Regions from separate parts of the Streptomyces amakusaensis genome, predicted to be linked through region 1. Evidence: predicted binding sites of a transcription regulator. Region 1 holds the regulator's gene; each other region holds the start of a gene.
The links. Region 1 encodes HrcA, which represses chaperone genes, less so after heat shock. Its sites were predicted from a motif close to TTNGCACTCNGNNNNNCNGAGTGCNAA; they were not measured.
Positions count from the first base shown of each region.

Region 2: groES (co-chaperone GroES) is a predicted target of HrcA. The motif match lies at 3,311-3,337, and genes of this name have one in related genera.
Region 3: groL (chaperonin GroEL) is a predicted target of HrcA. The motif match lies at 7,565-7,591, and genes of this name have one in related genera.

Region 1 covers NZ_BAAASB010000003.1:101,601-111,771, forward strand. The annotation lists gene ABD371_RS05640 (S41 family peptidase) at 1-3,114, opposite strand, end outside; gene ABD371_RS05645 (hypothetical protein) at 3,163-3,816, opposite strand; gene ABD371_RS05650 (hypothetical protein) at 3,892-4,281, shown strand; gene ABD371_RS05655 (16S rRNA (uracil(1498)-N(3))-methyltransferase) at 4,311-5,054, opposite strand; gene ABD371_RS05660 (nitronate monooxygenase) at 5,054-6,127, opposite strand; gene dnaJ (molecular chaperone DnaJ) at 6,384-7,520, opposite strand; gene hrcA (heat-inducible transcriptional repressor HrcA) at 7,521-8,546, opposite strand; gene ABD371_RS05675 (MBL fold metallo-hydrolase) at 8,721-9,500, shown strand; gene ABD371_RS05680 (DUF3097 domain-containing protein) at 9,510-10,171, shown strand, end outside.
Region 2 covers NZ_BAAASB010000011.1:101,258-111,428, forward strand. The annotation lists gene ABD371_RS20430 (RNA polymerase sigma factor) at 1-843, shown strand, start outside; gene ABD371_RS20435 (THUMP-like domain-containing protein) at 850-2,058, opposite strand; gene ABD371_RS20440 (polysaccharide deacetylase family protein) at 2,200-3,156, shown strand; gene groES (co-chaperone GroES) at 3,483-3,791, shown strand; gene groL (chaperonin GroEL) at 3,925-5,547, shown strand; gene ABD371_RS20455 (hydroxyacid dehydrogenase) at 5,630-6,682, opposite strand; gene ABD371_RS20460 (SDR family NAD(P)-dependent oxidoreductase) at 6,749-7,522, opposite strand; gene ABD371_RS20465 (MOSC domain-containing protein) at 7,612-8,274, opposite strand; gene ABD371_RS20470 (LysR family transcriptional regulator) at 8,366-9,265, shown strand; gene ABD371_RS20475 (WhiB family transcriptional regulator) at 9,366-9,689, opposite strand; gene ABD371_RS20480 (response regulator transcription factor) at 10,138-10,171, shown strand, end outside.
Region 3 covers NZ_BAAASB010000001.1:579,549-589,719, reverse strand. The annotation lists gene ABD371_RS02490 (aminoglycoside phosphotransferase family protein) at 1-67, shown strand, start outside; gene ABD371_RS02485 (GNAT family N-acetyltransferase) at 156-656, shown strand; gene ABD371_RS02480 (zinc-binding dehydrogenase) at 653-1,660, opposite strand; gene ABD371_RS02475 (NAD(P)-binding protein) at 1,752-2,966, opposite strand; gene ABD371_RS02470 (hypothetical protein) at 3,071-3,568, opposite strand; gene ABD371_RS02465 (alpha/beta hydrolase) at 3,726-5,297, opposite strand; gene groL (chaperonin GroEL) at 5,814-7,436, opposite strand; gene ABD371_RS02455 (cold-shock protein) at 7,845-8,048, opposite strand; gene ABD371_RS02450 (MoaD/ThiS family protein) at 8,525-8,800, opposite strand; gene thrC (threonine synthase) at 8,821-10,110, opposite strand; SAM riboswitch class I at 10,127-10,171, opposite strand, start outside.

The sequences.
Region 1 (10,171 bases):
GTTCTCCACCCCCCACTCGTACCCCTCCAGCCAGAAGGCGTACTTGGGCTGGGTCACCAGGGTCCCGTCCACCAGGGAGTATCTGCTGTCGATGCCGATCACCCCGCCCCAGGTGCGGGTGCCGACCACGGGTCCGATGCCCAGGGCCTTGATCGCCGCGTTGACGATGTCGCCGTCCGAGCCGGAGAACTCGTTGGCCACCGCGACCACCGGGCCACGCGGGGCGTCCTGGGGATAGCTGGAGGGGCGCATGCCGCGCGGCAGGTCCCAGCCCACGATCCGGCGGGCGAGCTTCTCGATGATCAGCTCGGAGGTGTGGCCGCCCCGGTTCTCCCGGACGTCCACGACCAGGCCCTCGCGGGCCACCTCGACGCGCAGATCGCGGTGGATCTGGGCCCAGCCCGCCCCCTGCATGTCGGGCACATGGAGATAGCCGAGCCGGCCGCCGGACTTCTCGTGGACATGGGCCCGGCGGTCGGCGACCCAGGCGTGGTAGCGCAGGGGCTCCTCGTCGGAGAGGGGCACCACCACCGGGTGGCGCGGCTCGCCGCCGGCCGCGGGGGCGACGGTCAGCTCGACCGGTTTGCCCGCCGTGCCCACCAGCAGCGGGCCGGGGCCCGCGACCGGGTCGACCGGGCGGCCGTCGACGGCGAGGATCGCGTCGCCCGCGCGGACCGCGACGCCGGGGGCGGCCAGCGGGGAGTGCGCCTCGGGGTCGGAGGTCTCCGAGGGGAGTACGCGGTCGATCCGCCAGGTACCGTCCGCCGCGCGGGAGATGTCGGCCCCGAGCAGCCCCTGCCGGGTGGCGCGGCTGCCGTATCCGCCCCGGGGGGTGACATAGGCGTGCGAGGTGCCCAGCTCCCCCTGCACCTCCCAGAGCAGGTCCACCAGGTCGTCATGGGTGGCGACCCGGTCGAGGACCGGGCGGTAGCGCTCCAGCACCGCGTCCCAGTCGGTGCCGCCGAGGTCGGCCCGCCAGAAGTTGTCCCGCATCAGCCGGCCGGCCTCGGCGTACATCTGACGCCACTCGGCGGCCGGGTCCAGCAGCCGGCGGATCCGTGAGAGGTCCACGGTGATGTTGCTGTCGCTGTCCTCGTCACGGGAGGCGCGGCGGTCGCTCGGCACCACCTTCAGCCCTCCGTCGACGGCGAGCAGCACCCGCTTGCCGTCCCCGCTGACGGAGTAGCCCCGGGCCTCGGAGGCCAGCTCCTCGCTGTGCAGCTGGACCAGGTCGTACCGCTCCAGGGTGGTGCGGGGGCCGAGGTCGTCGGAGGTGGCCCGGGTCGCGCCCAGGACTCCGCGCACCGGGTGGCGCAGCCACAGCACTCCGTCCTTGGCGGCGCGCAGGGTGGAGTAGCTGGCGGCCTCGACGGGGAAGGGGACTATCCGGTCGGCGAGTCCTTCGAGGTCGACACGGGTGACGGGGGCACCGCCGTTCTCGCCGTCCGGGTGCCCGTTCTCCTTGTCGGTCTTGTCCTTCTCGGATTTCTCGGGCTTCTCGGGCTTCTCGGGTTCGAAGGCCCGGCCGTGGCGCTGCGGGCCGAACGGCGAGGGGGTCGTCGCGGCCAGGGTGATCAGATGCGGGCGGCAGCCGCCGACGAAGGCGAGGTCGAAGACATGGGTGTCGTACACCGGGTCGAAGGAGCGCTCGGAGAGGAACGCCAGATGCCTGCCGTCGAGGGTGAAGGCCGGCCCGTAGTCGCGGAAGCGCAGCGGGGTCGCCTCGGAGACCACCGGGTTCGCGGGGTCGGCGGTGTCGGCGAGCTTCAGCTGCCGGAGCGGGAGCGGGCCCGCGTGCGACCAGGCGAGCCAGCGGGAGTCCGGGGAGAAGGTGAGCCCGGTGGCGTCGCCGTCCTCATTGCGGTCGACCTCGCGCACCGCGCCGGACTCGCGCTCCACCAGCAGGACCCGGCCGTCGTGGGAGGCGATGGCGACCTTGCTCCCGTCGGGCGAGACGGCGAGGCCGTGCACCCGGCCGAGGAGTCCGGCACCGACCCTGATCGGGGCCGCGCCGAGCACGGCGCCGGCCGCCGGCGCGAACTCCAGGGCGTCCTCGCCCTCGGCGTCCGTCACCCACACGACCTGCTGTTCGCCCCCGGCGCGGAAGGTGCGGGGCAGTCGGGACCGTACGCCCGGCTCCACGGCGAGCGCCCGCGCGGGGCCGTCGCGGTGGGTGATCCAGTGGATGCCGCCGCGGATCTCCACGGCGCTGCCGCGTCCGGTGTGGTCGGGCGAGGCGGCGCCGACGTGGTGGTCGGCGTGGATGTGGCGGGGGCGCAGATCGGTGCGCTGACCGCCGAGGCGGATGTCGAGCCTGCGGGGCCCGGCCCCTTCGAGGTCGTCGAGGATCCACAGCTCGCCGGCGGAGGAGTAGACGACACGGGTGCCGTCGGTGGCGGCCTGCCGGGCGTAGAAACCGTCGACGGGGGTGTGCCGCCGCAGTTCGGAGCCGTCGGGCAGGGAGGAGTAGAGCGCGCCGACGCCCTCGTGGTCGGAGAGGAAGGCGATTCTGCCGCCGACCCACAGCGGATACTCGATATTGCCCTTGCCGTCGAGCCCGGTGTGCAGCCGGGTGAAGTCGCCCGTGCCGTCGCGGTCGATCCAGAGCTTTCCGGCCGTGCCGCCCCGGTAGCGCTTCCAGGCGGCGGCCTCACGGCCCATGGTGGCGGAGAGCAGCAGCACCCCGGGTCCACCGTGGGCGAGGCCGCCGACCGGGCCGTGGGGCAGCTCGGTGCCGGGCCCCCCGTCCAGCGGGAGGGCGCGGGCCCAGGTGCGGCGCAGGGAGTGCCGGCCGTGGGTGGTGAGGGCGAGGATCTCGCCGTCCGGGGTCCAGCCCCGGACGGCGGTCTTGTGGCTGCCCCAGTGGGTGAGCCGGCGGGTCGGACCGCCGTCGACGGGCGCGAGATGCACCTCGGGCGCGCCGTCCCGGCGCGATGTCCAGGCGATGTGCGAGCCGTCGGGCGAGATCCGGGGATGGTCGACCGGTACGTCGTCGGCGCTGACGCGCCAGGCGCGGCCGCCGTCGAGAGGAGCGACCCAGACGTCGTCCTCAGCGGTGAAGGCGATCAACTCGCCGTGGGTGTGCGGATACCGAAGGTAGGCAGGCTGCGTCACCCTGTCACCCTAGGCAGCCCGGGGCCGGGAGGGCAGGGGTTTGACGGATCAGGGTTCGGCTGTGACGGCCGCCGCCCCGGTCACGGTCCGCGTCACGGTCCGCGTCGCCGTCCGCGTCGCCGTCTGTGTCACCGTCGCGGTGACGGTCCGTGTCACCGTCACGGCGGGTACGGGCCTGGAGCGCTGGTCCGGCGTGGTGGGGCGGGTGGCGGTGGGGGCGGGGTCGTCGCAGGAGCCGAGGAAGGTCGCGTCGAAGGCGGTCCTGCCGTCGATCCTGGCCCTGAGGTCGCCGCGTACACAGGTGCCGGAACGCTCGTCGGTGACGGTGCCCTTGAGCGTGATCTCCTTGCGGGAGGCGGTCTCGCCCTCGCAGTCGACGGTGGCGGGGCCGGTCCGGGCGGCCGGGGTCGCGGTCCCTCCTCCTCCCCCGCCCTCGCCGCCCTCGCCGAGCGCCGCCCGGCAGCTGAGCCAGCGCACTCCGACGCCGAGGCGTTCGAAGGTGCTGGTGGCCGTGCGGTCCGTGGTGTGGGCCACGGAACCGGCGTTGAGCCCGCCGCCGGGGGCCGGTTCGCAGCCGGCCAGCGCGAGGACCGTCACGAGGACGACGAGGGCGGCGAGCGCGGTGCCGCTCGCGGCCGGGAGTGAACGGCGGTCGCGTCGCGCGCCGTTCGTGGTCATGCCGTTACCGGTGGTGCCGTTCATGGACGGCAGCGTGGCACCGAGCGGCGGTCAGCAAAAGAGTGGTTGCGGACACACATCCCCCGTACGGTCACGGGGATGACCAGGAAGCCGCTCCGGCCCCGCAGACTCATCACCGACCCCGATACGGTCCATATGTGGACGGTTCGCCACAAACACGAGGGGGAACAGGGCCGTTGGCGTGACTGTCGTACGGTCCTCTCTTTACGCCGCGAGGGCACCACACCCCGGCTGAACATCGTTTTCCGGCCCGGGGACGGCTGGATCATCGCGGACGGGTATGACGAATCCGGCAGTGTGGGTGACAGCGAACGGAATTGGCTGAATCTGCATGAACCGGGAGTCATTCGGCGTTTCGTCGACCAGGTGACGGCGCGCGGGCTGATGCCCTCGCGGCCGGGGACGGTCGAGATCGACGGCTGGCCGCTCTTCGTCGCGATCACCGGCTCACGGGTGGGCGGAGGCTGAGACTCCGGGCGAGAGGCCGAGGCGAGGAGCTACGACCAGCGGCCGGTGCGGCCGAGCAGCAGGGCGACGCCCGCCGTGCCCGCCGTCGAGGTGCGCAGCACGGTGCGGCCGAGCCGGTAGGGCCTGGCCCCGGCCTCGGCGAAGAGGGCCAGTTCCTGCGGCGAGACACCGCCCTCGGGGCCGACGACCAGCACGATCGAGCCCTGTGCCGGAAGCTCCGCGGTGGCGAGCGGCTCCGATCCCTCCTCGTGGAGGACCGCGGCGAAGTCGGCCGCCGCGAGCAGGGCGGCGACCTGCTTGGAGGTGGCGGCTTCGGCCACCTCGGGGAAGCGCAGACGGCGGGACTGCTTGCCGGCCTCGCGCGCGGTGGCACGCCACTTGGCGAGGGACTTGGCCCCGCGCTCGCCCTTCCACTGGGTGATGCAGCGGGCCGCCGACCACGGCACGACCGCGTCCACACCGGTCTCGGTCATGGTCTCGACGGCGAGTTCGCCCCGGTCGCCCTTGGGGAGCGCCTGGACGACGGTGATCCGCGGCCGGGGCTCGGGCTCCACCGGGAACTCCCGGGCCTCGACGATCAGCCGGTCCCTGCCCTCGGTCCGCAGCACGACCCCGGCCGCGCCCCGGCCCAGGCCGTCCGTCAGCACGATCTCCTCGCCGGGCTCAAGGCGGCGTACGGAGACGGCGTGGCGGCCCTCGGACCCTTCGAGGGTGAGCGGGGAGCCGGGCACGGCCCCCTCCAGGGAGTCGACGAGGAAGACGGGCGCGGTCATCAGGGGCTCTCCGGGGCGAGTGCGGCGCGGGCATGACATGTTTCGGCGGCGAGCATCTCGACCAGCTCACCGGCGGGGACGGCACGGGCCATCCGGTGGCCCTGCCCCGCCCACAGTGACATCCCCTGGGCGTCGCCCGCCTTGGCGGCGGCCTTGCGCAGACCGCTCGTCAGATGGTGCACCTGGGGGTAGGCGGCGGGGGCGTAGGGCCCGTGCTCGCGCATGAAGCGGTTGACGAGCCCTCGCGCGGGGCGGCCGGAGAAGGCGCGGGTGAGTTCGGTGCGGGTGAAGAGGGGGTTGGTCATCGCCTGTTTGTGCAGGGTGTGCGCGCCGGACTCGGGACAGACCAGGAAGGCGGTGCCGAGCTGCGCGGCGTTCGCCCCGGCGGCGAGCACGGCGGCGATCTGGGTGCCGCGCATCAGGCCGCCGGTGGCGATGACCGGCAGTTCGACGCCCTCCTCGCGGATCAGCGCGACCAGGGTGAGCAGCCCGATCCCGGCGCCGTCGGCGGCGGGGTCGTCCCGGTGGGCCCCCTGGTGTCCGCCGGCCTCCACGCCCTGGACGCAGAGCGCGTCCGCGCCCGCGAGCTGGGCGGCCCTGGCCTCTTCGGGGGTGGTGACGGTGACGACGGTGAGGGTGCCGGCCTTGGCGAAGGACTCCAGTACGTCGGAGCCCGGACAGCCGAAGGTGAAGGAGACGACGGGCACCGGGTCGTCGCGGAGGATGGCGAGCTTGGCCTCGTAGCCGTCGTCCCCGCCGGACTCGGGGTCGCCGAGAGGGGTCTCGTACCAGGCGGCCTCGCCCGCGAGCTGATGGCGGTAGACCTCGATGGCGGCGGGGTCGGCCGCGGCCCGCTGCGGCATGAAGAGGTTGACCCCGAAGGGCCGCGCGGTGAGTCCCCGGATCTGTTTGATCTCCTGGTACATGCCGCCCGCGGTCTTGTATCCGGCGGCCAGGAAGCCGAGCCCGCCGGCCTCGGACACGGCAGCGGCCAACTGCGGACACGACGCGCCGCCCGCCATGGGGGCCTGCACGATGGGATACCGGCAGAGATCGGTCAGTGCGGAGGACATGCTTGCATCGTGCCATGCCGCTCCCGGGCCGCCGAATCGAGCGCTGCCCAGTCCGCAGAGGGGTTTCGGGGGCCGGACGGGCCGTTCGCCAAGATCCTCACGGCAGCGGCGAGTTGGGCCCGCTCCCATGCCGCGCCCCTTACCGGGAGCCCGCGCGAAGGGGCGGGGAGGCAGGCGGGGAGGCGGCGGCGCGGGCGGGCACGGAGAAGGGGGCACGGGACGGACCTGTACCCCCTTCGACTGTCCGCGCCGACGGCTAACGACCGTTGAAGGCGTCCTTCAGCCGGGAGAACAGGCCCTGCTGGCCGGGCTGGAACTGCCCCAGCGGGCGCTCCTCGCCGCGCAGCTTCGCCAGCTCGCGCAGCAGCCTCTCCTGCTCGGCGTCGAGCTTCTGCGGGGTCGTCACCTCGACGTGCACGATGAGGTCGCCGCGCCCGCCGCCGCGCAGATGCGTGACACCGCGCCCGTGCAGCGGAATCGACTGCCCCGACTGGGTGCCGGGCCGGATGTCGACCTCCTCCACCCCGTCGAGCGTCTCCAGCGGCACCTTGGTGCCGAGCGCGCCCGCCGTCATCGGGACGGTCACGGTGACATGGAGATCGTCGCCGCGCCGCTGGAAGACCGGGTGGGGCAGCTCGTGGATCTCGACGTACAGATCGCCGGCGGGGCCGCCGCCGGGGCCGACCTCGCCCTCGCCCGCGAGCTGGATGCGGGTGCCGTTGTCGACACCGGCGGGGATCTTCACGGTCAGGGTCCGCCGGGAGCGCACCCGGCCGTCGCCCGCGCACTCCGGGCAGGGGGTCGGGACGACGGTCCCGAAGCCCTGGCACTGGGGGCACGGCCGCGAGGTCATGACCTGACCCAGGAAGGACCGCGTGACCTGCGAGACCTCACCACGGCCGCGGCACATGTCACAGGTCTGGGCCGAGGTGCCCGGAGCCGCGCCCTCACCGCTGCAAGTGGTGCAGACCACGGCGGTGTCGACCTGGATCTCCTTGGTGGTGCCGAAGGCGGCCTCACCCAGCTCGATCTCCAGCCGGATCATCGCGTCCTGGCCGCGCCGCGTCCGCGACCTCGGCCCGCGCTGGGACGCCGTCCCGAAGAAGGCGTCCATGATGTCCGAGAAGTTCCCGAAGCCACCGGCTCCGAAGCCGCCCGCGCCCGCGCCGCCGGCCTGCGACAGCGGATCGCCGCCGAGGTCGTAGACCTGCTTCTTCTGCGGATCGGAGAGCACCTCGTAAGCGGCGTTGATCTCCTTGAACCGCTCCTGGGTCTTCGGATCCGGGTTGACGTCCGGATGCAGCTCGCGTGCGAGCCGCCGGAAAGCCTTCTTGATCTCGTCCTGAGATGCGTCGCGGCGCACGCCGAGTACGGCGTAGTAGTCCGTGGCCACTTACGACTCCGCCAGGATCTGTCCGACGTAACGTGCCACTGCGCGTACCGCTCCCATCGTTCCGGGGTAGTCCATGCGGGTCGGTCCGACCACGCCGAGTTTGGCGACTGCCTCGTCGCCCGAACCGTAGCCGACGGCGACCACGGACGTAGAGTTGAGTCCTTCATGGGCGTTCTCGTGACCAATGCGGACGGTCATCCCCATACCGCCCGACTCCTTCGCCTCACCCAGCAGCTTGAGAAGCACCACATGCTCCTCAAGCGCCTCCAGCACGGGCCGGATGGTGAGCGGGAAGTCGTGCCCGAAGCGGGTGAGATTGGCGGTCCCGCCGATCACCAGTCGCTCCTCGGTCTCCTCCACCAGGGTCTCCAGCAGCGTGGAGAGCACGGTGGAGACACCGCCCCGGTCCTCCGGATCGAAGGATTCCGGAAGGTCCTGGACCAGCTGCGGCACATCCGCGAAGCGGCGGCCGACGACCCGGCTGTTGAGCCGGGCCCGCAGATCCGCGAGCGGGACCTCCCCGAAGGGCGCGGGACAGTCGATCATGCGCTGCTCGACCCGGCCGGTGTCGGTGATCAGTACGAGCATCAGCCGCGCGGGCGCGAGCGAGAGCAGCTCCACATGACGGACGGTGGAGCGGGTGAGCGAGGGGTACTGGACCACGGCCACCTGACGGGTCAGCTGCGCGAGCAGCCGCACCGTACGGCTGACGACGTCGTCGAGGTCGACCGCGCCGTCCAGGAAACTCTGGATCGCGCGGCGCTCGGCGGACGACAGGGGCTTGACCCCGGCCAGCCGGTCCACGAAGAGTCGGTACCCCTTGTCCGTGGGGATGCGGCCGGCGCTGGTGTGGGGCTGGGCGATGAAGCCCTCCTCCTCCAGCACCGCCATGTCATTGCGGACCGTCGCCGGGGAGACGCCGAGCCGGTGCCGCTCGGTGAGCGCCTTCGAGCCGACGGGCTCCTCGGTGCCCACATAGTCCTGGACGATGGCGCGCAGCACTTCGAGTCTGCGTTCGCTGAGCATCGCGCACACCTCCAGCTTGTCCCTCGGTGGTTCTTCGGTCACTGCCTGGCACTCACCCGGTTCGAGTGCCAAAATTTCTCCGTGCCAGTGTACGGCCGTGGGGTACGCCCTGGGCAAGGGCGACCGGTCACGGTACCGCGCGCCCGCTTCGGGCACTGCCAGTAGCGTCGCGGTATGAACGTGAGTTGGGAAGACCACGGCTGGGAACGGCTGGCCGACACGGTGGGCCGGCGCAGACTCCCCGGCTGGGACGCGACCTGCGGACTGATCGTGGGTTCCGGGGGCGCGCTGCTGTACGACACGGGCTCCACCCTGCGGGAGGGCGCGGAGCTGCGCGCCCAGGCCGAGGCGCTGCTGCGGGGCCGGCGGGTGACGCATATCGCACTGGGCCATCCCCATTTCGACCATGTGATGGGGACCGCGGCCTTCGCGGGGGCCCGGGTGTACGGCGCGGCGGGCGTGGACGCGCTGCTGCGGCGGGAGCGGGACACGCTCCGCCTCGACGCGGTACGCCACGGGGTCGCGCCGGACGAGGCGGCGGAGGCGGCCGATGTGCTGGTCGCGCCGGAGCACCTGGTCTCCGGGGAGCTGACCCTGGACCTGGGGGGCGGCTGCCGGGTGCTGCTGGCGAACGTGGGCCCGGGGCACACCGGGCACGATCTGGCGGCCTTCGTGCCGGGCCGGCCGGAGGCCGCCGGGAGCCCCGGCGCTCCCGGTGTTCCCGGTGTTCCCGGTGTTCCCGGCATCGTGTTCTGCGGCGATCTGGTGGAGGAGTCCGGCGAACCGCAGGCGGGCCCGGACGCGACGGGTGCGCGCTGGCCCGCCGCGCTGGACCGGCTGCTGGCGCTCGGCGGCGAGGACGCGCTCTATGTGCCGGGGCACGGCGCGGTGGTCGGCGCGGCCTTCGTGCGCGCCCAGCGGGACGCGCTGGCGGAGCGGTTCGCCGTGTCGTAGCGTCGCCGAATGCGCAGCTACCACCCCGATCTGACCCCGCCCTGGAAGAAGTCGGCCCCGGCCCCCGAGGTGCCCGCCGACCCCGATCTGGTGGTGGAGGAGGTGACCACGGGCTTCTGCGGCGCGGTGACCGGCTGCGAGGCCGGGACGGTGACGCTGGAGGACCGCTTCGGCAAGCGCCGGGTCTTCCCGCTGGCCGCCCGGGGCTTTCTGCTGGAGGGCGCGGTGGTGACACTGGTCCGCCCGGCGGCGCGGGCGGCCTCCCCCGCGGCCCGTACGGCTTCGGGGTCGGTCGCGGTGCCGGGCGCGCGGGCCCGGGTGGCGCGGGCGGGGCGGATCTATGTCGAGGGGCGGCACGACGCGGAGCTGGTGGAGCGGGTCTGGGGCGACGATCTGCGGATCGAGGGGGTGGTGGTCGAGTATCTGGAGGGCATCGACGATCTCCCGGCCGTCGTCGCGGAGTTCGGCCCCGGCCCGGACGCCCGGCTGGGGGTGCTGGTGGATCATCTGGTCCCCGGCTCCAAGGAGTCCCGGATCGCCGCGCGGGTCACTGGATCCGATGTGCTGGTGGTGGGCCATCCGTACATCGACGTCTGGGAGGCCGTGAAGCCGTCCTCGCTGGGGATCGCGGCATGGCCGGTGGTGCCGCGCGGCGAGGACTGGAAGACGGG
Region 2 (10,171 bases), on a different contig from region 1:
CTGCTCGGCGGCCTCACCACCGAGGAGATCGCCCGGGCCTTCCTCGCCGCGGAGCCGACGATCGCCCAGCGCGTCGTCCGCGCCAAGCGCTCCCTCGCCAGGGCCGGCGTCCCCTTCGAGGTGCCGTACGGACCCGACCGGGCGGCCCGGCTGGACTCCGTACTGGAAGTGATCTACCTCGTCTTCAACGAGGGGTACTCGGCGACCGCGGGCGACGACTGGCTCCGCCCCGCCCTGTGCGAGGACGCCCTCCGGCTGGGGCGGGTGCTCGCCGCCCTGATGCCCGGGGAGCCCGAGGCGCACGGACTGGTCGCGCTGCTGGAGCTCCAGACCTCGCGGATCCCCGCCAGGACCGGCCCGGACGGCCGCCCGGTGCTGCTCGCCGACCAGAACCGCACCCGCTGGAACCAGCTCTTCGTCCGCCGGGGCTTCGCCGCGCTCGGCCGCGCGACCGAGAGGGGCGGTACCCCGGGCCCGTACGTCCTCCAGGCGGCGATCGCCGCCTGCCACGCACGGGCGATCCGCTACGAGGACACCGACTGGGCGACCATCGCCGCGCTGTACGGACAGCTGGTCGCGGCGGTCCCCTCGCCGGTGGTGGAGCTGAACCGGGCGGTGGCGATCTCCATGGCCGAAGGGCCCGGCGCTGGCCTGGAGCTGGTCGACGCCCTCGCGGCGGAGCCCGCGCTGAAGGACTACCACCTGCTGCCCAGCGTCCGGGGCGATCTGCTGGCCCGGCTCGGGCGGACGGCCGAGGCCCGCGAGGAATTCCGCCGCGCGGCCGGGCTCACCCGCAATGAGCGGGAGCGCGAACTGCTGCTGGAGCGCGCCGAGGAGGGCTGAGCCCGCCTACTCGGCGGGGTGGCCGATCAGCATGGCGGGAGCGCCCGCGACCCGGGTCAGGAAGACCGTCGCCGAGTGCGGCCCCTGCGGCTTCACCTTGCGGCGCAGCTCCTCCGGCTCCACCGCCGAGCCGCGCTTCTTCACCGTCAGCGACCCCACCCCGCGCTCCCGGAGCAGCGCCTTGAGCCGCTTCAGATGGAACGGGAGGACATCGGTGATCTCGTACCCGGTCGCGAAGGGCGTGCCGGGGTGCGGTTCGTCCGAGGTGATGTACGCGATGGTCTCGTCGATCAGTCCGCCGTTCAGCGCCTCGGCGGCCTCGGCGACCAGATGCGCGCGGATCACCGCGCCGTCCGGCTCGTACAGATAGCGGCCGACCGGGCGGACCCGCGGGTCGGGCAGCCCCCGGCCGGTGAGGGTGCGCGGGCCGGGCAGCAGGGTCGCGGCGATCCCGGGGCCGGTGCTCCCGGTGTTCCCCGGTCCGGTGCTCCCGGCGTCCGGGCGTGCCCCGCGCCAGAGCACCGCCTCCTTCACATCGCCCTCGTCCGAGATCCACTCCGCGTCGAAATCCTCCGGCACCAGCTCGTGCGGGACCCCCGGCGCGATCTTGAGCGCGGCGTGCGGGCGGGCCCTGGCCGCCTCGATCGCCCAGGACAGCGGTGGGGAGTAGGCCTCCGGGTCGAAGACCCGGCCCCGGCCGCCCCGGCGCGCGGGGTCGACGAAGACCGCGTCGTACCCCGAGGTGTCGATCTCCGTCACATCGGCCTCGCGGACCTCGATCAGCTCCGCGAGCCCGAGGGCCGCCGCGTTGGCCCGTACCGCCGAGGCGGTCAGCGGGTCGCGGTCCACGGCCAGGACCCGGATGCCGGCCCGCGCGAGCGCGATGGCGTCGCCGCCGATGCCGCTGCACAGATCCGCGACCGAGCCCACGCCGAGCGCGGCGAAGCGGGCCGCCCGGTACTCGGCGACGGACTTGCGGGTCGCCTGTTCGACGCCGTTCGGGGTGAAGTACATCCGGTACGCGTCCTCCGCGCCGAACTTCGCCACCGCGCGCTGGCGCAGCCGGGCCTGTCCGATGGCGGCCGAGACCAGCTCGGCCGGGTGGTCGCGGCGCAGTCGGGTGGCGATCGCCAGCTCCTGGGCGGGGTTGAAGTCGCGGAGCGCGGCGAGCAGGGACTGGCCCTCGTCGGTGAGGAGCGGGGAGAGGTCGTTCACCTGGACATTGTGGGCCAAGTGTCGGGGGGCGTGTGGGCCAGCCGGGGGGACCGTCCGGCCCGGCCGGAGGTGTCGGCCGGTGCGACGGGGCCCGTGCTGACAGGATCCAGCGCCATGCAGCTAACCAGACAAACCGGAAACATGATGGAAAAATCCCTCTCATCGCCCCGGCGCTGTGGGCTCGCGGCCGCCCTGCTGGTCGCCCTGCTCGGCTCGGCGTGCGCGGCCGAGACGACCGGCGAACGCGAAGGCGCGCAGCGCGACACCGCCCGGACGGTCAAGGAGCGCGGGGCGGCGGGCCCGGGAGGTCCGGGCGGCGCGGGGGGACCGGGGGGACCGGGCGGCTCCCCGGCGGACCGCGCGGAGAGCGTCAGGAAGTCCCAGGCCCTGCGGGCCGTCGCCGCCCGCAAATGGGGCCTGGACCGCACCCCGCTGGCCGCGCCCCCGCCGCCCGCGGTCAAGCCCGTGATCACCACCCGCAAGGGCTTCGAAGTGGAGGGCGGCGAGTATCTGCCGCCGGTCTTCACCACGGTGCCGGTCACCGAGCGGGTCGTCTTCCTGACCATCGACGACGGCACGGAGAAGGACCCCGAGCTGCTGCGGATGATGTCGGAGCTCCAGATCCCGTACAGCGCCTTTCTGAGCGACTACGTGATCAACGACAACTACGGCTACTTCCGCGAGATGCGCGACCGGGGCGTCGCGCTCCACAACCACACCCTGAACCACCGCTACATGCCCGGACTGTCGTACAGCGCGCAGAAGCGGGAGATCTGCGGCCAGCAGTCCAACCTCGCCAGGCTCTACGGCAAGCGCCCGCCGCTCTTCCGCCCGCCGTACGGCAACTACAACCAGGACACCCTGCGCGCGGCCAGTGCCTGCGGGGTCAAGGCGGTGCCGCTCTGGGCGGCCGAGGCCTTCCCCGACCACATGGAGTGGCGCGAGTGGGACCGGGATCTGCACCCGGGCGACATCATCCTCACCCACTTCCGGGGCACGGAGGACTGGGAGGGCACGATGCCCGACATGATCCGGCAGGTCATGCGGACGGTGACGGAGAAGGGGTACGCGGTGGCCCGGCTGGAGGACTACGTCTAGGCCGGGTCCGGCGGGTCCGGCGGGTCCGGTCCGGTGGGTCCGGCGGGGTCGCTCGGGTCCCGTCCGGCCGTTCCCGTCCGGCGCGCGGGGGTCCGGTCCGCGCCCTCGGAGGCCGTCGCGCGCCCCCTCGTGATCGCGCCATCAGGGCGCTGTATTGGCACTCCGCTTGACCGAGTGCTAATCGCGGTCATAGTCTCGGGTCTGGCACTCCCCACCGGAGAGTGCCAATGCGCGACAGGGCAGGTCCGGCACCCGCGACGACGGATCGACCTGGTCGCCACCCCAGACAGTTAAACCCCGAGATCTCCGAAGGGGGAGGCCGGACCGTGACGACCACCAGCTCCAAGGTTGCCATCAAGCCGCTCGAGGACCGCATTGTGGTCCAGCCGCTCGACGCCGAGCAGACCACTGCCTCTGGCCTGGTCATCCCGGACACCGCGAAGGAGAAGCCCCAGGAGGGCGTCGTCCTCGCGGTCGGCCCGGGTCGCTTCGAGAACGGCGAGCGCCTGCCGCTCGACGTCAAGACCGGCGACGTCGTTCTGTACAGCAAGTACGGCGGCACCGAGGTGAAGTACAACGGCGAGGAGTACCTCGTCCTCTCGGCGCGCGACGTTCTCGCGATCATCGAGAAGTAGGTCGGATTACCGGGGCTCGCCCCGGAGTCTCCGTACCCCGTTTGTTTTTTGAACCGCGCCCCTGGCCCCCGCTGACCTTCATATCCGGGCGCTGGGGGCGCTGTTCGTATCACGAAGAGGACTGAAACGCTCCATGGCGAAGATCCTGAAGTTCGACGAGGACGCCCGTCGCGCCCTCGAGCGCGGCGTCAACAAGCTTGCCGACACCGTGAAGGTGACCATCGGCCCCAAGGGCCGCAATGTCGTCATCGACAAGAAGTTCGGCGCTCCCACCATCACCAACGACGGTGTCACGATCGCCCGTGAGGTCGAGCTCGACGACCCGTACGAGAACCTCGGCGCGCAGCTGGTGAAGGAGGTGGCCACCAAGACCAACGACATCGCTGGTGACGGCACCACCACCGCCACCGTGCTCGCGCAGGCGCTGGTCCGCGAGGGCCTCCGCAACGTCGCCGCCGGCGCCTCCCCCTCTTCCCTGAAGAAGGGCATCGACGCCGCGGTCAAGGCCGTGTCCGAGGAGCTCCTCGCGACCGCCCGTCCCATCGAGGACAAGGCCGACATCGCCGCCGTCGCCGCGCTCTCCGCGCAGGACCAGCAGGTCGGCGAGCTGGTCGGCGAGGCCATGGACAAGGTCGGCAAGGACGGTGTCATCACCGTCGAGGAGTCCAACACCTTCGGCCTGGAGCTCGACTTCACCGAGGGCATGGCCTTCGACAAGGGCTACCTCTCGCCGTACATGGTCACCGACCAGGAGCGTATGGAGGCCGTCCTCGACGACCCGTACATCCTGATCAACCAGGGCAAGATCTCCTCCATCCAGGACCTGCTCCCGCTGCTGGAGAAGGTCATCCAGGCGGGTGGCTCCAAGCCGCTGCTGATCATCGCCGAGGATGTCGAGGGCGAGGCGCTCTCCACCCTCGTGGTCAACAAGATCCGCGGCACGTTCAACGCCGTGGCCGTCAAGGCCCCCGGCTTCGGCGACCGCCGCAAGGCGATGCTCCAGGACATGGCCGTCCTCACCGGCGCCACCGTCATCGCCGAAGAGGTCGGCCTCAAGCTCGACCAGGCCGGTCTGGACGTGCTGGGCTCCGCCCGCCGCGTGACCATCTCCAAGGACGACACCACCATCGTCGACGGTGGCGGCAACTCCGCGGACATCACCGGCCGCGTGGCGCAGATCAAGGCCGAGATCGAGTCCACGGACTCCGACTGGGACCGCGAGAAGCTCCAGGAGCGCCTGGCGAAGCTGGCCGGCGGTGTCTGCGTGATCCGTGTCGGCGCCGCCACCGAGGTGGAGCTGAAGGAGAAGAAGCACCGTCTGGAGGACGCCATCTCCGCGACCCGCGCCGCGGTCGAGGAGGGCATCGTCTCCGGTGGTGGCTCCGCTCTGGTCCACGCCGTCAAGGTCCTCGAGGGCAACCTCGGCAAGGAGGGCGACGAGGCCACCGGTGTCGCCGTCGTCCGCCGCGCCGCCGTCGAGCCGCTGCGCTGGATCGCGGAGAACGCCGGCCTGGAGGGCTACGTCATCGTCTCCAAGGTCGCCGAGCTGGACAAGGGCCAGGGCTACAACGCGGCCACCGGCGACTACGGCGACCTGGTGAAGGCCGGCGTCATCGACCCGGTCAAGGTCACCCGCTCCGCCCTGGAGAACGCCGCCTCCATCGCGTCCCTGCTGCTCACGACCGAGACCCTGGTCGTCGAGAAGCCGGCCGAGGAAGAGGCCGACGCCGGTCACGGCCACGGTCACTCCCACTGACGCACGGCGCTGACGCACAGTCGGCACTGAAGTCCGCCGGGCCCGGCACCCTCTCACGGGGGTGCCGGGCCCGGCGGCTTTCTCAGGCCTCCCGCTCCAGCCCCGCCGCCGACACCGGCCGGGCGAACGGCAGCCCCCGGGCGTACCGCTCCAGCTCGTCCAGGGCCCGGTCCGCCAGCCGGTGCAGCTCATTGCCGAGCGAACCGGCGACATGCGGGGTGAGCAGCACATTGGGCAGCCCGTACAGCGGCGAGGCGGCGTCCGGCACCTCGGGATCGGTCACATCGAGCACCGCGTGCAGCCGGCCCGAGACCAGCTCCGGCAGCAGCGCCGTCCCGTCGACCAGCGACCCGCGCGAGGTGTTGATCAGGGTCGCCCCGTCCGGCAGCAGCGCCAGCCGGCGGCCGTCGATCAGCCGGCGGGTCGACGCCAGCTCCGGAGCGTGCACCGAGACGATGTCACTGCCCGCGCAGAGCGCGTCCAGCCCGCTCCACACCGCCCCCAGAGCCCGGGCCCCGGCCTCGTCCACATAGGGGTCGTACAACAGAACCCGCAGGTCGAAGGGGCGCAGCAGCTCGATCACCCGCCGCCCGACGCGGGACGCGCCGACGATCCCGACCGTACGGCGGTAATTCCCGGCCCCGCTCAGCTCCCGGCCCCAGTCATGGCCCGCGCGCAGCTCGGCGTACCGCCGCGCCGAGCGCAGCACCCCCTTGCCCGCGAAGAGGATCGCGGCGAGCGTGTACTCGGCGACCGGCAGCGCGTTGGCCTCGGCCGCGGACGAGACGGCGAGTCCGCGCTCCCAGCAGGCCTCGGTGATGTGCTGTTTCACGGATCCGGCGGCGTGCACGACCGCGCGCAGCCGGGGTGCGGCGGCGAGGGCGCTCGCGGTGAGCGGGGGAGCGCCCCAGCAGGTCAGCAGGGTCTCGGCGGTGGAGAGGGCGGTTCGTACGGCGGGGCCGGGGTCGGTCAGGTCGTGGGCGATCAGCCCGGGGTCGGTGCGGGCGAGTGCGGTGAGCCGCTCGCGGTGGCGGGCGGTGAGCAGGCGCTCGGCGACGCCCGGGCCCATGGCGAGCAGCACTTCGGGTCGGCGGCCGGGGGCGGCGTGGTGCGGCGGTTCGGCGGAGTTCCCCATGGCGGGAGCTGTACCCCCGAGGTACGCACGCCATGACGCAACCGCCCCCGCCCCCGGTCTTCCCGCTTACTGCGGGCCGTACTTGCGGCCGGTCTTGGAGCTGATGCCGCCCAGTACGCCCCGGGGGGCCAGCTTCACCAGTCCCATCAGCGCCTTGTACCGGGGGTCCGGGATCGAGACCGCCTTTCCGCGCGCCAGATCCGTCAGCGCCGCCGACACCAGCCGGTCGGCGTCCAGCCACATCCAGCCGGGGATGTTCTCGGTCCCCATCCCGGCGCGCTGATGGAATTCGGTACGGACGAAACCGGGGCAGAGCGCCATCAGCCGCACTCCCGATCCGGCCAGGTCCCGGGCCGCGCCCTGGGTGAACTGCACGACCCACGACTTGGACGCGCCATAGGTGCCCCGGGGGACGAAGGCCGCCACCGAGGCCACATTGACGACAGCGCCCCTGCGCCGCTCCCGCATGCTCCGCGCCGCCGCCGCGGTGAGCCGGAGGACCGCCTCGCAGTGCACCTTCAGCATGGTCAGCTCGTCTTCCATGGAGACTTCCAGGAAGCGCCCCTTATTGCCGAAGCCCGCGTTGTTGACCAGCAGATCCACCGGTTCGCGGGGGTCGGAGAGCCGCTTCTCGACCGCCGAGATGCCCTCCTCCGACGACAGATCGGCGGTCAGTACCTCGGCCTCGACGCCGTGCCGGTCGTGCAGCTCGGTGGCCTGTTCCCGGAGTCTCGCGGTGTCGCGGGCCACCAGCACCAGGTTGTGTCCCTCGGAGGCGAGCCGCCGCGCGAACGCGGCCCCGATGCCCGCGGTCGCTCCCGTGATCAGTGCAGTCGTCATAGGCGGCACGTTAGTGCCCCGCCGGTGACCGTCCGCACCCGGTCACCGCGGACCCGGCACCGGCACCGGGGCGGCTTCCCCGGCGACGCTCACGCGCCGCCGTGCTTCGCGACGTACTCCCGCGCTTTGGCCAGCAGCTCCGGATGGAGGGCCTCGCCCGCCGCGAGGACCTCCGGCAGCAGCGCGCGCTCGATGGTCCCGGCCCGGAAGGCCATGCTCACCGTCACCCGGTGGCCGGGCCGGTGCACCGTCTCGATCGGGTCGCCCGCGCGGATCGCGCCGGGCTCGACGACCCGCAGATACGCCCCGGTCCCGGCGTGCCGGGTGAAGCGCCGCACCCAGCCCTTCTCGCCCAGCCACTCGGCGAAGGTGCGGCAGGGGACACGGCCGGACGTCACCTCCAGCACCAGCCGGTCGCCGATCCGCCAGCACTCGCCGATCAGGGCGTTGTTCACATCGAGCCCCTGGGTGGTGAGGTTCTCGCCGAAGACGCCGTTGGGCAGCGGGCGGCCCAGCTCGCCCTCCCAGAAGTCCAGGTCCTCGCGGGCGAAGGCGTACACCGCCTGATCGCTCCCGCCGTGGTGACGCCGGTCCCCGATCGCGTCGCCGGCGAGCCCGCTGCCGCCCGAGCCCTTGGGCCCGGGGTCGCTCACCCACACGGCTTCCTCGACCGGCCGTTTGTCGATCGCGGTGGGGAAATCGCTGTATTCCACGGTGCGGGTGAGGCCGGTGTTCACGGTCAGAAGCTTCATGAACGTCACGTTAATCCCTCAACAATCCCCCAACATCAAACTATCTGTCGAATAATTGCCTATATCCCCAAGGGGTGCTTATAGTGAAAAGGTGATCGAGGCCCGTCATCTCCGAGTCCTGCGCGCGGTGGCCACCACCGGTTCCTTCTCCGCCGCCGCCCGCGCCCTGGGCTGCACCCAGCCCGCCGTCAGCCAGCAGATGAAGGCCCTGGAGACCTCCGCGGGCACCCCGCTGCTGATCCGCGCCGGCCGGGAGATGCGGCTGACCCAGGCCGGAGAGGTGCTGGTGCGCCACGCCTCCGGCATCCTCGCCGGGCTGACCGCGGCGGAGGAGGAGATCGCGGCCATCGCCGGGCTGCGGGCGGGCCGGGTCCGGCTGGTCTCCTTCCCCAGCGGCAGCTCCACCCTGGTGCCCACCGCCCTCGCCGCGCTCCGGGCCGCCCACCCCGGCACCCAGGTCTCGCTCGTCGACGCCGAGCCGCCGCGCTCGGTGGAGATGCTGCGCGAGGGCGACTGCGACATCGCGCTCGCCTTCCGCTACGGCGGGGCCGCCGAGCGGGAGGGCGAGTGGGACGACCTGATCGTCCGGCCGCTGCTCTCCGACCGGCTCGTCGGGCTGGTCCCCGAGGGGCACCGGCTCGCCGGGGCGGGCGCGGTCGCCATCGGCGATCTCGCCGGCGACCCCTGGATCGCGGGCTGCCCGCGCTGCCGCCGTCAGCTGGTCGAGGTCTGCGAGGAGGCCGGCTTCACCCCGCGCATCGACTTCGCCACCGACGACTACCCGGCCGTGATCGGCCTGGTCGGAGCCGGTCTGGGGGTCGCGGTGCTGCCGGAGCTGGCGCTGGAGTCGGTACGCCCCAAGGGCGCGCGCGCCATCACGGTCGACCCGCCGGTGGTGCGGGAGATCGTCGCCCTCACCCTGCCGGACCTCTCCCAGGTCCCGGCGGTCGCGGCCACCCTCGACCAGCTCGCCCTGGCGGCGTCCCGCTGACACCGGCGGGCCTCCGCGCCCGTACCGGCGCTCGTGTCCGTACCCGTACCCGTACCCGTACCTGCAACCGTGCAGGAACGTTTCTGCGAAGGGCTGGGCGTCAGTCCTGCCCCGTGCCCGTCGTGCTGGCCGCCGGGACCAGCCGGTGCCGCGCGCGGCCCATCAGCTCCTCGCGCTCGTCCTCCGTCAGTCCGCCCCACACCCCGTAGGGCTCTCGCACCGCCAGTGCGTGCGCGGCGCACTCGGCGCGGACCGGACACCTCATGCACACCTCTTTCGCCGAGTTCTCGCGCGCGCTGCGCGCGGCCCCCCGCTCCCCCTCGGGATGGAAGAAGAGCGAGCTGTCCACACCCCGGCAGGCCGCGAGGAGCTGCCAGTCCCACAGGTCGGCGTTGGGTCCGGGAAGGCGGGAGAAATCTGCCATAGCGCTTGCCCCTTGAAACCGTGCTGAGCGGATCCGGTCAGGTCGCGTCGCGCGAGCGGAGGGGCCACGAGCCGCACCCGGCGCCCGCACACTGCCTCACGACCGTACATCTACTGTGTTAGTAGATGTAAATATGACTCATTACGAATCTAGCCACAGACACCACCCAAAGTGAAGAAAATCAGCTAAATGGTGCATAAGGGATGAAAGAAGAACCATTCCCCCTCGGCCGTATGGAGGCCCGCACCGCCGAGCACGCCCTCTCGCGTGAAGTGCTGAAGAGTCCGCTCCGGGCCGTAACTCTTTCGAGTGACCATCGTTGGTAGTGCGGAGGCGGTTGAAGCAACAAGTGCTCGGGCACACGTCCGAGTGCGCTCAACCGCACAGGTGAAGAAACGTACCCAGCCTGGAGGCTCAAGGTGACGCGCATCAGCTGCGGAGGGCGGCCATGACATCCGTCCTCGTCTGCGACGACTCCCCGC
Region 3 (10,171 bases), on a different contig from region 1:
GGAGGGTGACGAGAAGCTGGACGAGGAGTGGGCGGAGATCGCGCGGGCACTGCTGGGGCGCGGCTGAGCGGCCCGGGCCGTGCCGGACCGCCCGGGACCGTCCAGAAGGTGAATCCCGGTGGCGTACCGGATCGGCCGTCATCCATCCTGACCTCATGATTCGTACAGCCGTACCCCAGGATGTCCCCGCGATTCACCGTATGGTCCGTGAACTCGCCGAGTACGAGAAGGCCTTGGACGAGGTCCACGCGACGGAGGAGCAGCTGCGCGAGGCGCTCTTCGGCGAGCGGCCCGCCGCCTTCGCCCATATCGCGGAGGGTGACGACGGCGAGCCCGTCGGATTCGCGCTCTGGTTCCTGAACTTCTCCACCTGGCGCGGGGTGCACGGGATCTATCTGGAGGATCTGTACGTCCGCCCCGAGCGGCGCGGCGGCGGGCACGGCAAGGCGCTGCTGACCGAGCTGGCGCGGATCTGCGTCGAGCGCGGCTACGAGCGCCTCGAATGGTCGGTCCTGGACTGGAACACCCCGTCGATCGACTTCTACCGCTCGCTCGGCGCACGGCCGCAGGACGAGTGGACGGTGTACCGGCTGACCGACGAGGCGCTCACCGCGCTGGGGTCCCAGGACGCGCGGGCCCAGGAAGGCACGGCCTAGGGCATACGGGGGATCAGCACGACCTTGCCGACGGTGCCGCGGGTCTCCAGCGCCCGGTGGGCGCGGGCGGCGTCGGCGAGGGGGAAGCGCTGGACGACCGGGCGCAGCCGGCCGGTGGCGGCCTCCTTCAGGGCGCGCTCCTCCAGGGCGCGGAGGCCGCCGGCCTTCTCCAGCATGGCCGGGCCGAGGACGATCTCGGAGGTGATGCCGCGCTCGTTCAGCTCCTCCTCGGTGAAGGCGAGCGGGGATCCGTCGTGCAGATCCTTCTCCCCGGTCCAGCCGAAGACGAGGTGCCTGCCGCCCTTGGCGAGCAGATCGACGGCGGCGCGGCCGGCCGTGCCGCCGACGGAGTCGAAGACGATGGTGGCGCGCCGCTCGCCGAGGTGGTCGCGGACCTGCTCGGGCCAGTCGGGCTGCTGGTAGTCGACGGCGAGGTCCGCGCCGTTGGCCAGGACGCCGGCGACCTTGGCGGCTCCGCCCGCGAGGCCGATGGCGGTGGCCCCGATGTTCTTGACGTACTGCACGAGCAGGGAGCCGATGCCCCCGGCGGCGGCCGGGATGATCGCGATGTCGTCCTCGCGCAGCTCGGCGAGGCCGAGGATGCCGAGGGTGGTCCGCCCGGTGCCGATCATCGCGACGGCCTCGGCGGGGTCGAGCCGGGCGGGGACCTCGTGCAGCCGGGTGGTCTCGGTGACGGCGAATTCGGCGTATCCGCCGGGGACCATCCCGAGGTGGGCGACGACCATCTTGCCGAGCCAGCCGGGGTCGGCGCCCTCGCCGAGCGCGTCGACCACGCCGGCGACCTCGCGGCCCGGGACGGTCGGCAGGCTGATCGGTTCGGTGTAGGGGCCGGGCAGGCCCTGGCGCAGGGTGGTGTCGAGGAGGTGGACGCCCGACACGGCGACCGCGATGCGGACCTGGCCGGGGCCGGGCACCGGGTTCTCGATCTCATCGAGGACGAGGTTCTCGGCGGGGCCGAAGGAGTGAAGGCGTATGGCGCGCATGACGGGCTCCCCTGAGTGCGATGTCGGTGCGATGTCGGTGCGGTGCGGTGCGGTGTCTCGCTGTCTCGGCTGCGAGGACAACTGTTCAACCTCAAGAAGGCTTGAGGTCAAGGAGGTTCGGCTCCGGTCCGGTGCCGCAGCGCCGGGCGATGAGGGACACCGCGTTGAGCGCGCTGGTGAACGAGACCTCGCAGAGCACTCCGGGAGCGGCGACCTGGTCGCCCACGAGATACACCCCGTCGCCCCGGTCGATCGCGGGCCGGTCCCGCCAGCTGAGGCCCGGCCGGTCCAGCGCTCCCGTACGGCCCTGGGAGAGGGCTTCGCGCCGCCAGACGGAGCGCTCGCGCCAGCCGGGGAAGCCCAGGTCGAGCAGGGCCTCGGCGTGGGCGACGCCGTCGGCCTTCGACTCGCCGGGGGCGATCGGCAGCTGGCCCTGGACCAGGGAGCGGCCGGCCGGGGCCAGGGTGCGGTCCTGGGCGGTGAAGCGCTCCAGCCAGCCGGGGGCGTCCAGGTCGGAGACGACGAACGCGTCCTTCCCGCTGCTGCGCAGGGCCAGGTCGATCAGGGTGGTGCGACCGCTCTCCCAGCGCAGGGAGTCGTCCTTGAGCAGGCCCCGGGCCGCGTCCAGCGAGGTCGCGACGATCACCGGTCCGTCGCGCTCGGGCAGGGCGTCCACCCGTGACCCGGTCTCGATGCGTACGCCGAGGTCCAGGGCGCGGCCGGTCATCCGGTCGATGATCTGACCCCAGCCGCCGCGCGGACAGCGCGCCTCCGGCGGGAGGGCGGCGGCGCGGCGCAGCCGCTCCTGGACGAAGGCGGCGGAGAGGGAACCGGGATCGTGGTGGAAGAGGGCCACGCCGATGTAGTGGGCGGCGGCCCGTGCGCCCGTCTCGCCGACCTGACCGGTGGCCCAGGTGAGGAAGTCCTCGTCGACCGGGGCGGACTCCGGAGCCCGCCGCGCCAGCCGGTACAGGGCGAGCGGCGGGAGCCTGCGCAGCGCCCCGCCGGACCGGAAGCGGAACCGGGCCCCTTCGAGCGGTGGGATCGCGGCGAGCGGTCCGATCAGACCGCGCCGCCTGAGCCATCCCCAGTGCGGGCCGCCGCTGTAGAGGGCGTGCGGTCCTTCATTGGTCCGGTACGGCCCGTCGTCGGTGCGGGCCCGGCCGCCCAGGGTGCGGTGGGACTCGTACAGCGTGACACGGGCTCCGCCGGTGGTCCCGCCGGTGGTCGCGCCGGCGGTTTCGGCCGCGGCGATGGCCGCGGTGAGTCCGGCGAAGCCGCCGCCGACGATGGTGATGCGGTGCATGACTGCCCTTCCTCTTCCTCGGAGGGCCGTGGGGGCTCTCGGAGGGAGGACGGGCGGCGGGGCGCGATTGTGACATCGCCGCAGCCCGGGGGGCCGGGGTGCGGTCAGATCCGGGGGAAGCGCGCCTGAAGGTCCCAGATGACGGGATTGTCGGCGAGGCCCTCGTGCATGTCGGTGAGATCCGCGATCACGTCCTGGAGGAAGTCGCGGGCCTCGCGGCGCAGCTCGCCGTGGTTGAAGGTGAGGGGCGGCTCGTCGCTCCGCATCCAGTCGGCGGCCACGTCCACCCAGCCGAAGCGCCGCTCGAAGATCATCCGGTCGGCGGACTCGGTGAAGTCCAGCTCGGCGAATTGGGGGGTGGCGGAGCGGCTGCCGCGCGGATCGCGGTCGAGGCGCTCGACGATGTCGCACAGGGCCCACGCGAAGTCGAGGACCGGAACCCATCCCCAGGCTGTGGAAACTTCGCGGTCGGCCTTGGTGTCCGCGAGATAGACGTCGCCGCAGAAGAGGTCGTGGCGGAGGGAGGCGGTGTCCACCTGCCGGTAGTCGGTCTGCGGGGGGTCCGGGAAGCGGGGGGAGAGGGAGTAGCCGATATCGAGCACGGTCCCGATGGTGCCACGCCCGCGCCCGCCCTTCCGCCCCCGGGGCTCGCGGAGAGTCCCGGGGCGGTACGGGGAATCCCCGCCGGGAGCGGTACGGAGAGTCCCGCCGGGGCGCGGCCTGCCACCCCGGCGGGACCTCAGGTGCCCGTGCCCGGTCTCAGAAGCGGTTGGCGCCCTGGATGAGCGGGGAGGACGGCGTGGTGGTCGCCGACTTGCGGGGGACGGCCGCGGTGCAGGTGGTGTCCTTGGCCGGGAGCTTCCCGGTGGTCAGGTAGGTGGTGCCGGCCTTGTCCGCGCAGGCGTTCCCGCCGAACAGATAGACCCCGTGGCCCTCACCGTTCTTGACGGTCACCATCTTGGCTCCGCGCAGCGCCTTGCGCAGGCCCACCCCGGTGGAGAGCGGGGTCTGCGAGTCCCACTCGTTCTGGAGGATCAGCGAGGGGACCTTGTTGTCGACCTTGGTCGCGGCCTCGGCGGACTTGTTCCAGAACGCGCACGGCTTGATGTTGGACGCGAAGTCGCCGTACAGCGGGTAGCGGGCCTTGTCCCGGACCGCGTCCTTGCGGTACTGCTCGGTGTCGCGCGACCAGGCGGCGGAGTTGTCGCCGCAGGCGACGGTCCAGAAGACCGACTCGCCGTTGTCGGGCGCCACGGGCTTCAGGAAGGCGGGGCCCGGGGTCTCCTGGGCCGGGAGGGCGCGGGCCGAGACCTTCTTGCCGGCCGCGGCCTTCTTCAGCTCCACCACGATCTCGGCGGCGCTGCGGACGTCGAAGAACTCGGGCCGCATGATCTGGCGGATGTCGTCGCCGTTGTACGGCTCGCCCCCGACCACGATCGGCTTCCGGTCGGCCTGGGCGATCAGGTCCCAGAAGGTCTTGCCGACCTTCGCGGAGGAGTTGCCGAGCTTGTAGGACGAGTCGCGCTCCGCCGTCCACTTCGTCCACCGCTGGAACGCGGGCTCGACGCCCTCGGCCCACACCTGGATCATGCCGCGCCAGGCGAGCTTGGGGTCGACGGCGCTGTCCAGGATGAAGCGGTCGGTCTGCTTCGGGAACATCTGGGTGTAGACGGCTCCGAGGTAGGTGCCGTAGGAGTAGCCCAGGTACGAGATCTTCTTCTCGCCGAGGACCGAACGGATCAGGTCCATGTCACGAGCAGTGTTGCGCGTGGTGATGTGCGACAGCTTGTCGCCGGCCTTCTTGCGGCACTTGTCGGCGACGCCCTTGGCCCAGCTGACGTCCTTGGCGAAGGTCTTCGCCTTGTACGGGCGCGGCCAGTTGGCGTCGCTGTCGGAGAGCCCGCAGCTGATCGCGGAGGACTGGCCGATGCCGCGCGGGGAGAAGCCGATGAGGTCGTACCGCTCCTGCACGGACTTGGGCAGCGCCTCCTTCAGCTCCAGCGGGAGCGTGATGCCGTCGCCGCCCGGGCCGCCGGGGTTGGAGAGCAGCACACCGTGGCGCTTGCCCTTCACGCTCGTCTTGTAGCGGGATATCGCCACGTCTGTCTTCTTGCCGCCGGGGTTGGCGTAGCTGAGCGGCGCCTTGATCGTGGCGCACTGGAAGGCGGCCGGCAGATCGGGGGCGCACCGCTTCCAGGAGGGCTTCTGCTGGGCCAGTGCGGCCAGCGGACTCGCCGGTGTCGGGGCGGCGTTCGCGGTGGTGGCGACCGCGGGGGCCAGCGTCGCCATGACGCTCACCGCCAGCACGGGAACGAGTCGTCGTCTCTGCATGAAGTGTTTCCTTAAAGGCAGTTGGTGGGCTCAGGGCTGAACCCTGTCGTGTCCTCTGTCCGGAGGAATCCCCCGTCGGGACAGTCTTGTCTACGCCTCTGGGTGGAGGCGCGGCGGGGGAATCCTTCGCCCGGGGTAGGGGACGCCGTCCGCCCCGGTGCCGGAAACGGCGAACGCTCCCCGGGTCGGCTGTACCGGGGAGCGCTCGGGTGACGGCGGCCGGTCGTGGGGCCGCGGTGTCACGGTGCTGCGGGTGTCACGGTGCTGCGGTGTCACGGTGCTGCGGTGTCACGGTGGTGCGCGGTGCTGCGGTGCGGTGGCGCTTGTCGATGGTGCGGGAGCCGCCCGCCCTCGCGACAGCCCCCGGCGTGATCCTTCACCTGAAGGGGGCCGGTCCGGCGGCCCGGGGAGTATCCGCCGGGATCGGGGGTAGCGCGCACGCACGCCGAAGGGCGGCACCCCCTGGGAGAGGGGTGCCGCCCTTCGGACTGCTGGAGCAGCTGATCCGACGAGGGATCAGAAGTCCATGTCACCGCCCGGCATGCCGCCCGGAGCGGCCGCGGCGGCCTTCTCCGGCTTGTCGGCGATGACGGCCTCGGTGGTCAGGAACAGCGCCGCGATGGAGGCCGCGTTCTGCAGAGCAGAGCGGGTCACCTTCGCGGGGTCGATGATGCCCTCGGCGATCATGTCGACGTACTCGCCGGTCGCGGCGTTCAGGCCGTGACCGATGGGCAGGTTGCGCACCTTCTCGACGATGACGCCGCCCTCAAGACCACCGTTGACGGCGATCTGCTTGAGCGGGGCCTCCAGGGCCAGACGGACGGCGTTGGCGCCGGTCGCCTCGTCGCCCTCGAGGTCCAGCTTCTCGAAGACCGAGGAAGCCTGGATCAGGGCCACGCCGCCGCCGGCGACGATGCCCTCCTCGACGGCCGCCTTCGCGTTGCGAACGGCGTCCTCGATGCGGTGCTTGCGCTCCTTGAGCTCGACCTCGGTCGCGGCGCCGGCCTTGATGACGGCCACGCCGCCGGCCAGCTTCGCGAGGCGCTCCTGGAGCTTCTCGCGGTCGTAGTCCGAGTCGGAGTTCTCGATCTCGGCGCGGATCTGGTTGACCCGGCCGGCGACCTGGTCGCTGTCACCGGAGCCGTCGACGATGGTCGTCTCGTCCTTGGTGATGACGACCTTGCGGGCGCGGCCCAGCAGGTCCAGACCGGCGTTCTCGAGCTTGAGGCCGACCTCCTCGGAGATGACCGTGCCGCCCGTGAGGATGGCGATGTCGTTCAGCATGGCCTTGCGGCGGTCGCCGAAGCCCGGGGCCTTGACGGCGACGGACTTGAAGGTGCCGCGGATCTTGTTCACGACCAGCGTGGACAGGGCCTCGCCCTCGACGTCCTCGGCGATGATCAGCAGGGGCTTGCCCGACTGCATGACCTTCTCCAGCAGCGGAAGGAGGTCCTTCACGTTGCCGACCTTGGAGTTCACGATCAGGATGTACGGGTCGTCCAGGGACGCCTCCATACGCTCCATGTCGGTGGCGAAGTACGCCGAGATGTAGCCCTTGTCGAAGCGCATGCCCTCGGTGAGCTCCAGCTCCAGACCGAAGGTCTGGGACTCCTCGACCGTGATGACGCCTTCCTTGCCGACCTTGTCCATCGCCTCGGCGATGAGCTCGCCGATCTGGGTGTCGGCGGCGGAGATGGAGGCGGTGGAAGCGATCTGCTCCTTGGTCTCCACGTCCTTGGCCTGCTCCAGCAGGGCGCCGGAGACGGCCTCGACGGCCTTCTCGATGCCGCGCTTGAGGGCCATCGGGTTGGCGCCGGCCGCCACGTTGCGCAGGCCCTCGCGGACGAGCGCCTGGGCGAGAACGGTCGCGGTGGTGGTTCCGTCGCCGGCGACGTCGTCCGTCTTCTTGGCGACTTCCTTGACCAGCTCGGCGCCGATCTTCTCGTACGGGTCCTCGAGCTCGATCTCCTTGGCGATGGAAACACCATCGTTGGTGATCGTGGGCGCGCCCCACTTCTTCTCAAGGACGACGTTGCGGCCCTTGGGACCGAGGGTGACCTTGACGGCGTCGGCGAGCTGGTTCATACCGCGCTCAAGGCCGCGCCGCGCCTCCTCGTCGAACGCGATGATCTTTGCCATGTGAAGTGTCCTCCACGGACTGGTGGGAAGCTCTGGCCGGACCGCGACGGCGCCCGCGACGGACGGCCCGCGCGCCGTGTGGTTCTCTGCCCCACAGGCCTGCGGACCTCACCTGCTCGGTCCATGTTCTGTCACTCTCACTAGGAGAGTGCTAACGCCAATGATTAGCACTCGCCCCTGCCGAGTGCAAGCGCCTCTGGCAGAACCGGCCCCTCGGGGAGGGTGCCGGAACCCCTCCCGGACCCGGGCCGCACAAGGCTCCCGGGGCAGGTGGGGGTAGGCGCGGCCCCGCCCGTACACGCGTGTGGGGTCCGCACCCCGTTTCCCGGGATGCGGACCCCAACATGCGTGAACGCGTCGGTGGCCGATCGCGTCGCAGGTGTCGCAGGTCTGGCTCGGACCGCGGAATCAGACCGCGAGCTTCACCATGTCCGCCTGCGGACCCTTCTGTCCCTGCGAGATTTCGAACTCGACTCGCTGACCCTCCTCCAGGGTGCGGTATCCGTCCATCTGGATCGCGCTGTAGTGGACGAATACATCCGCACCACCGTCGACCGCGATGAAGCCATACCCCTTCTCCGCGTTGAACCACTTGACGGTGCCCTGAGCCATGCCTAACTCCCCTATTACTGGCCCTTGCGCAGGACCGCACCTCGCGGACCCGGGTCAGATCTCACCCGCCGCGAGCCGTCCTCCAGGTGCGGAGGGAGGCTCTGCGGATGTGCGCCGGAACGCGTCGACCGCGGCTGAATGTATCTGCCCAACTGCCCTCTGCAACAGGTCAATCGGACGAGAAATCCGGGCACGGCGGATCGATGAATTAGCCTGAATTCACAAGGTTGTGGGGCAAGTCGGGCCCGACAAAGAAGACTTAAGCGGCAAATCAATCGCGCACATTGGCTGCTTCTTATCGCGCGGGGGCGCATTCTCGTATGCCGAGAAGCGCGGCCGGCCGCGGGACATTCCCCAACTGTAGCGCCTTCAATCCTGCGGAATTGCCCCCTCCGTTTATTTCGACGGAGAGGGCAACCGGTGTGGCGCGGGGAGGGTCCGGGAAGAACCCCGGAGGGCGGGAGGGGACCCGGGGATCAGCCTCCGGCGACCGCGGGAATGATCGAGATTCCGGCGCCGTCCGGCGTCACGGTGTCGAGACCCTGTTCAAAGCGGACGTCGTCGTCATTGACGTACACATTCACGAACCGGCGCAGCTTGCCGGTCTCGTCCAGGACGCGCGCGGCGATGCCCGAGTGATTGCGCTCCAGGTCCGCGATCACCTCGGAGAGGGTGGTGCCCTCGGCCGCCACCTCGGCCTGGCCGCCGGTGTAGGTGCGCAGAATGGTGGGGATTCGTACGTTGACGCTCATTTTCAGCTCTCCCAGGGGTTTCAGTGGGCCAGGCCGGCGTCGCGGAACGCGTCCAGGCTGGGGCGGATGGTCGCGGTGGGGCCGCTGGTCGGGGCGACCGCGTCCAGGGTCTTGAGACCGTCGCCGGTGTTGAGGACGACCGTGGTCAGCGTCGGGTCGAGCAGACCGGCCTCGATCAGCTTCCGGGTCACGCCCACGGTCACCCCGCCGGCGGTCTCCGCGAAGATGCCCTCGGTGCGGGCCAGCAGCTTGATCGAGTCCACGATCTCCGCGTCGGTGACGTCCTCGACCGCTCCGCCGGTGCGGCGGGCGATGTCCAGGACGTACGGCCCGTCCGCCGGGTTGCCGATCGCCAGCGACTTGGCGATGGTGTCCGGCTTCACCGGGCGCACCACGTCGTGTCCGGCCTTGAAGGCCGCCGAGACCGGCGAGCAGCCCTCGGCCTGGGCCCCGAAGATCTTGTACGGGCGGTCCTCGACCAGGCCCAGCTTGATCAGCTCCTGGAGCCCCTTGTCGATCTTGGTGAGCTGGGAGCCGGAGGCGATCGGGATCACGATCTGATCGGGCAGCCGCCAGCCGAGCTGCTCGCAGATCTCGTACGCGAGCGTCTTGGAACCCTCGCCGTAGTACGGGCGGAGGTTGACGTTGACGAAGCCCCAGCCCTCGCCGAGCGGGTCGCCGATCAGCTCGGAGCAGAAACGATTCACATCGTCGTAGTTGCCCTCGATGCCGACCAGCTCGCCGCCGTAGACCGCGGCCATGACGACCTTGCCCTGCTCCAGGTCGTGCGGGATGAACACGCAGGAGCGGAAGCCCGCCCGCGCGGCGGCAGCGCCGACCGCGCCGGCCAGATTGCCGGTGGAGGAGCAGGAGAGGGTGGTGAAGCCGAAGGCGCGGGCGGCCTCGACGGCGATCGCGACGACCCGGTCCTTGAAGGAGTGGGTCGGGTTGCCGGAGTCGTCCTTGACGAACAGGCCGCCGGTGACGCCCAGTTCACGGGCGAGGTTGTCGGCCTTGACCAGCTTGGTGAAACCGGGGTTCAGATTCGGCTTGCCGGCCACGTCCGCGGGGACGGGCAGCAGCGGGGCGTAGCGCCAGATGTTCTCCGGGCCGGCCTCGATCCGGGCGCGCAGCGCCTCGGGGCCCTCGGCGGGGAGGTCGTAGGCGACTTCCAGGGGGCCGAAACAGGAGGAACAGGCGAAGATCGGGCCCAGTTCGAAACGCTCACCGCACTCGCGACACGACAGCGCTGCGGCCGGTCCGAGATCGACAGGGGTGACGGGGGTGGTTGCGACGGTCTGCACAGCCATGGAGGGAGGCCCTTTCTCCTCATCTTTCCCATGGCGAGGCTCGCCATGAGACGGATTTGGC